2 regions of the Cutibacterium nasicola genome follow, and region 1 is predicted to be linked to the other one. Evidence: riboswitches for the same ligand, from Rfam matches in the RefSeq annotation. Region 1 holds a riboswitch; the other holds the start of a gene.
The links. A riboswitch is a leader RNA that binds a small molecule or an ion and turns the genes downstream of it on or off. The one in region 1 is predicted to bind thiamine pyrophosphate.
Positions count from the first base shown of each region.

Region 2: it holds a riboswitch for thiamine pyrophosphate, as region 1 does, so the genes downstream of both, thiM (hydroxyethylthiazole kinase) here and ACUCCZ_RS10515 (bifunctional hydroxymethylpyrimidine kinase/phosphomethylpyrimidine kinase) in region 1, are expected to answer to the same signal.

Region 1 is NZ_CP199745.2:2,234,368-2,237,754, reverse strand. It holds gene ACUCCZ_RS10520 (oleate hydratase) at 1-1,454, opposite strand, end outside; TPP riboswitch at 1,636-1,730, shown strand; gene ACUCCZ_RS10515 (bifunctional hydroxymethylpyrimidine kinase/phosphomethylpyrimidine kinase) at 1,722-3,293, shown strand; gene ACUCCZ_RS10510 (MFS transporter) at 3,345-3,387, shown strand, end outside.
Region 2 is NZ_CP199745.2:1,397,329-1,400,715, forward strand. It holds gene ACUCCZ_RS06465 (L-lactate dehydrogenase) at 1-394, opposite strand, end outside; gene thiE (thiamine phosphate synthase) at 492-1,139, opposite strand; gene thiM (hydroxyethylthiazole kinase) at 1,126-1,959, opposite strand; TPP riboswitch at 1,928-2,036, opposite strand; gene lpdA (dihydrolipoyl dehydrogenase) at 2,078-3,387, opposite strand, start outside; partial or broken gene ACUCCZ_RS06485 (FAD-dependent oxidoreductase) at 3,372-3,387, opposite strand, start outside.

The DNA of each region.
Region 1 (3,387 bases):
ATCGTCGCGATGCGCACCTTCGTGTGGGCCTTGATTTCCTCGAACTGGTCGAGCAGACCGAAGTGGTAACAGTATTCCTTGAGTAGCTCCTCGCCGGTGCATTCCAGCATCGGCTTCTTGATGAGGTCGCCCTTCTTGAGCGGGTACAGGCCGTAGGCCCATGCGACACCCCAGTCCTTGGGCTGGCCATGGAACTGTGGCTGACGGTTCATCGTCAGGGAAATGCACCACGACGAGTCTTCGGCGGTGATGATGCCGCCGGTCACCGTGCGTCCGGACAGCGGATCGTTGCCCGTCAGTTCCTTGATCTTGCGCAGGAACGGGTGGTCGGCGCCGATGAAGTTGAAGCTGATCGACTGCCACACCGTCTTGTCGGCGTCGGCGCAGAAGACGTCGGGGCGCCCGAAGACCGGGGAGCGCTTCACGAGGTTGCGCCACAGCTCCCATCCGGCCTGCATGTCCTTGTGGTAGGGGGCAGGGGTGTCCATGTCGCCGTATCCGGTGCATTCAGTGAGCGAACCGTTCGTCACGAGGACGAGGTCCTTCGGCGTCATGTCGATGCGATGCTCGCCGCCTTCCTTGTCGCGCCACAGAATACCTCGGGCGATCTTGCGGTGGGCCGTGATCTCCAGGTCGACGTCGAAGACCAGTGACTCGTACTGGAAGTTGACGCCCTGGTCGGTCAGCCAGCGAACTAGCGGCACGACGAAGGAGTCGTACTGGTTGTACTTGGAGAACCGCAGGCACGACAGGTCGGAGAACCCGGGCAGGTATTGCAGGAAGCGGTGCATGTAGCGCTTGAGCTCGGTGAGCGACTGCCACTGCTCGAAGGCGAACATCGTCTTCCACAGGGTGTAGAAGGTCGAGTTGAGGAAATCGTCGTCGAACCAGTCCTCGATGGACTTGTAGTAGGTGTCTGACTCCTTGGCCAGCAGGAGCTTGACGATCGCCAGCTGACCTTTCTTGTTGAGGCCCATGTGGTAGGCGTCACGTTTGTGTCCGCAGTTGTTGATGATGCGGCAGTTGTTGACGTTGGGGTCGTTCTCGTTGGTGATGCGGAACTCGTCAAGTACCGAGTATGGGGCCGGCATTTCCAGGGCGGGAATGTCCTGCATGATGTCCCAGAAGCACTCGAAGTGTTGACCCATCTCGCGGCCACCGCGGGCGATGAAACCCTTCTCGGTGTCGCCGTTGCCGTCGAAGGCGCCGCCGGGAACCGTGAGTTCCTCGAGGATCGTGATGTTGGCGCCGGGCATCTGGCCGTCGCGGATGAGGAATGCGGCAGCGGTCAGGGCGGCGATGCCGGACCCGACGATGTAGGCCTTCCGCTCGGCGACGTCGTCGGGGGGAACGGGCCGGTTGTGGGTGTAGGTGCCCAGGTCGTTGTGGACGTAGGCGTTGCCGTCAGGGCTGACCGGGTAGCTGCGCTGATAAATCTTTTGGAAGTTCGTCATGATTCACTCCTCATACGACTTCGCCGGAGAGTTCTCCGGTGAACTCCAGCGTTGCCCACGATAGCGCCGATCGGCTGCGATGGACCCCCATTGTCATGAGACGTTCGCATGAGTTTTCTCAGGTGTTCTGCGTTGCCAGGGCTCGGGGGCAACCCCTCGTCGTAGCCGGGTGCCATACTTGGTTGTGGACACGGGGTGCGCCGTATCGGCGCTGAGATCACACCCGTGGAACCTGATCTAGTTCGCACTGGCGAAGGGATGTCCGCGATGACTTCTTCCATACCCATCAATTCGTCGCAGGGCTCAGCCCCGCGCGTCCTCTCGATTGCGGGAACGGATCCCTCCGGGGGCGCCGGCACTGCTGCCGACACCAAGTCCATCACCGCGGCTGGCGGGTACGCGATGGCCGCCGTCACCGCCCTGGTGGCCCAGAACACCCAAGGGGTGCGCGCGATCCACACCCCGCCCACCGAGTTCCTCACGCAGCAGTTGGCGGCGGTCAGTGACGACGTGGCGATCGACGCCGTCAAGACCGGCATGCTCGGCACCGTCGAGATCATCGAGACGGTCGCCGGGTTCCTTGACGAGCACCGTCCGCCCGTTGTCGTCGTCGACCCGGTCATGGTCGCCACCAGCGGGGACAGGCTCCTCGCCCCTGACGCTGAGGTGGCCATGCGCGAGTTCTGCCTCCGGGCAACCGTCATCACCCCGAACATCCCCGAGCTCGCAGTGCTGTGCCAGAGTGAACCGGCGAAGGATGCCGAGGAGGCCCTGGAACAAGCGCGCGGCTGGGCCAAGGAGACCGGGGTCGCCGTCATCGTCAAGACCGGCCATCTCGACTCCTCGCGCGTCGACAACATCTGGGTGACCCCGGAGGGGACGACGTACACCGCACAGATCACTCGGGTGGAGACGACGAACACCCACGGCACCGGATGTTCGCTGTCCTCGGCCCTGGCCACTCGGCTGGGTGCCGGGGACGCTCCCGGTGACGCCCTGGGCTGGGTCACCAACTGGCTGCACGAGGCGATCCAGCACGGGTCAGAGTTGAAGGTAGGCCGGGGACACGGTCCGGTGGACCACTCCCACCGGGCACGACGACTGTCCGCCGATGCCTCGGCGGTGGCCTGGTTCGGGCCGATTGAACCGCTGGCATCTCCCGAGACCCTGGTCGGCTCGTCGGAATCAGCACCCACGGCTGCGGTGGCCCCGGTTGGTCCGTGGACGACGGCCCTGTGGCAGGCCAGCGAGGATCTGGTCCGTCAGATCCAGGCATCGGACTTCGTCGCTGCCCTCGTCGACGGCACCTTGACAGGACACGCCTTCAACTTCTACCTCGGGCAGGACGCCCAGTACCTGGCCTGTTACTCACGAGCTCTGGCCGCTCTTGCGGCTCGCGCCGTCGATCCGCAGGACTCGGTGTGGTGGGCGCAGTCATCCCAGACCTGCATCGTCGAGGAGGCCGCCCTGCATCGCACCTGGTTGGCGGGACGCGATCATGTTCCGGCTGGTCCGGTGACGACGGCCTACACGGATTTCCTACTGGCACGAACCCTGGGTGACGACTACGTCGTCGGGGTGGCGTCGGTCCTGCCCTGCTTCTGGCTGTATGCCCAGGTGGGAGCTGGATTGCCGCAGGTTCCGGAAGGCCATCCCTATGCGTTGTGGCTCGACACCTATCGGGACCCGGAGTTCACCAAGGCCACCTCGCACACCCTCGATGTCGTCGAAAAGGCCTTCGAACAGGCCGGCCCGGCTGCTCGGGCACGCGCGGCCCACGCCTACCTGACTGCCTGCCGTCATGAACTGGAGTTCTTCGACCAGGCAATGCGCGTCTGAGTCACCATCACCCCACTTCAGACACACACCATCTTTCAAGGACCTGCCTTCATGACCACCACAACTTCACTGCGCACCGCCACGAACACCTCGT
Region 2 (3,387 bases), 840 kb from region 1:
ACGGATTGGTCACCAGCACGAAAAGGGCATTCGGGGACTGTTCAACCAGTTGCGGCATGAGAGAGCGCAAGATATTGGCGTTGACGCCAGCGAGGTCCAGACGAGTCTGGCCTGGCTTTTGCCTGGCCCCGGCCGTGATGAAGACGACGTCAGAGTCGGCAGTGTCGTGAACGTCAGCGCCACCCATGACCGACGCAGGAGTGAACTGGGTGCCGTGGGCGAGATCTGCTACCTCAGCCTCGACCTTGTCCTTGGCGATGTCATAGAGGGCAACGAGGTCAGCTGATCCACGAATGAGGCAAGCGTAGGCCAGTGAAGAACCGACCGAACCAGCACCAACAACGGAAATTTTGGAGGCGCGACGGGTGGCGTCAAAAGTGCTCATGCTCATCATCTTAGGGTGCCTCGTGTCTGATGATGGATCCTGCGCACCGGGGCTGCTCATCTGAACAAGCTGTCAGCAAGGCTGGGCGGTTGTGCATGCCTTGAGGTCACCGCCCGTTCGCTCGGCGCCACGCCTGTGCGAGCTCCCGAGCGCTGGACTCGGGATCGGCGCTTCGACAAATTGCCGAGACCACGCTGAGGCCGTCACAGCCCATCCGGGCTACGTCCTGAGCATCACAGACAGTGACTCCCCCGATGACGCATACCGGCCACGGACTGACGTCGACGACAGCGCGTATCGCAGCCAGGCGGAGCTCCCCTGCCTCAGGTTTGGTTCCCGTGCTGTGCAAGGCCCCGACGCCCAAGTAGTCGACAACGTCACGGCCATGAGACAGCGCAGCCTCCACGTGAGCAGGGATCTGCGCGGACAAGCCGATCAGCAGATCGTCCCCGAGAATCTCTCGAGCCTGGGCTACCGGCATGTCGGACTGCCCGACATGGACGCCGTCCGCCCCGATGTCGGCGACCAGATGCACCCGGTCGTCAATGATGAGGGGTACGCCGCTGCACACATTCCGCACCCGTCTTCCTACGACGACGAATTCGTCGTCGGGCATATCGTGGTCGCGAAACTGAACCAGAGTCACTCCACCGGCGACAGCGCGCCGCACGGTCTCGACGACCGCGTCTGGACCACCGCATTGGGCGGTGTCTGTGACGAGGTACACCGACAGGTCGAAGTCAGGACGTGACATCGCGAAGCCCTCCCTGCGCGCCAACTTCATCGGGTGAGACCAGGAACAGTTCGTCGATGAGAGCCTGAGCGAATCCACCCGGACCCACACTGTGATCCGCCGCTCGTTCGGCAGCCACACACACCATGGCGGTTGCGGATGCAGCGGCAATGAGATGATCATTCTGGACGCCTGCAAAGGCCGCCGTGAGAGCCCCCAGCGAGCATCCGACGCCGGTCACTCGCGCCATCCATTCATGCCCCGATGACACGGTTACGTGCCGGTGCACGTCCATGATGTGATCGACGGGGCCACTGATGGCGACCACAGTGCCGTATGTGCGCACGAGATCAGCTGCGGATCCCAATGCGTCCTCGACGGCATCTCCGGCCTCCGGCCCTCGAGCAGACGCTCCTGTTCCGGCCAGTGTCAACACCTCGGAGGCGTTCGCCCTGATGACGGCTGGAGCGCCGACGCACAAAGCGTCCAGGGCGACTTGGGTACGCCATGGCATCCCGACTCCCACTGGGTCGAGCACCCAGGGTGTGTCACCACCTGCTGCGCCCCGCACGGCAGCAACCATGGCCTCGGCGGTCTCCCGGTACGGAGTACCAGTATTGACGAGCACGCCGTCAGCCACCGAGGCGAATCTCTCAGATTCCTCAGGGTTGTCGACCATGGCAGGAACCGCCCCCGCAGCCAACAACACATTCGCGGTGAAATTGGCAACCACGATGTTGGTCAAGCACTGCACCAGCGGCTTGTCCCGACGCAGCCGCTCCACGGACTCCGACACCAAATTCGACAACTCAGTCATGTCAACCACTCCCTTCGCCGGCATTACCCGGACAGGTTCAGGCGGTCGGCACCATCTCGGCACCCTCTCAGCCCTTGTGGTGGGCTCCCGCGTTGTTGTGGTCCACTTTAACGCCGAGCGGACACTTGGCCACACCAACATGTCAGTGGCCAGGTGGCCAAATGGAACGCCCCAGAGCCGCAAGCACCGACTCGTGCATCGCTTCAGATACCGTCGGGTGCGCGACGATCGCCTCAACCAGCGTCTCCGGCGTGGCCTCGAAAGCCTGGGCAACGGTGAAACCCTGGATCATCTCGGTGCCGTCAGGACCGACCATGTGCGCCCCCAGCAACTCACCGGTATCGATGTCGAAGATGGTCTTGACGAAACCGTCAGCCTCCCCCGGCGCAAGAGCTTTACCGTTACCTGACAAGGAAAATCGCCCCACCACAATGTTGGCTCCACTCTTCTTTGCCTCTTCCTCGGACACTCCGCCCGACGCCACCTGAGGTCGGGTGTAAATGCACCCGGGAACCCGGTCGCGTCGCAGGGGATGAGCCGACGAAACCCCGGCCAGATGCTCGACGCACACCACCGCTTCATGGCTGGCTTTGTGGGCAAGACATGGACCGCCTGTCACGTCACCCACTACATAGAGGCCGGCAACCGTGGTACGGCTCCACTCGTCGGCGACGATGAATCCGCGCCGGTCACGTTCGACACACAGCCCATCCAGGCCCAGCCCCTCGGTGTTCGGGGCGACTCCCGTGGCGACCAGTACCACGTCTGTCGTCACTGATTCCTCAGTTCCCTCCTTGGTGGTAAACGTCGTCACCCCATGGGCCGTCGCAACGTCCGACACATCCGTGTGCACACGGATACCCCGGGCACCAAAGTGATGCTCCATGAATGCGCAGACCTCGGGATCCTCAGTCGGGAGTATCCGTGGCAAGACTTCGAGCACCGTCACCTCGACCCCAAGATCGCAGTACAGGCTCGCGAACTCAACGTCAATTGCTCCCGACCCGATGACGAGCAGGGAGTCCGGCAGGGATGAGGGATGCAGGGCCTCGGTCGAGGTCCAGATCCGGTCGTCGTCAGGTGTCACCCCGGGAATCGACTTCGGTCGGGCACCGGTGGCGAGGATGATGTGGTCTCCGCGCAGGGTGCGAGTGCCGTCCTCGCCGTTGACCTCGACCGCCCCCTTGGCGGGAATGGCCGCAGTGCCGGTGATGATCTCGACGCCATTGGCCTTGAGCAACCCGCCGATTCCGGCGCGCAACTGGCCGATGACCGAGTCGGCGTGACCGACGAGGGCGTCGAGATCGATCCCCGTGAGCTCGGCTTTGATCCCTAGGCTGTCGGCCTGTCGGACAGCATGGGCGAGGTCTGCGCCATGGAGCATGGCCTTGGTGGGAATACAGCCACGGTTGGTGCAGGCGCCACCCAGTTCCCCCCTCGACGATGGCGGTG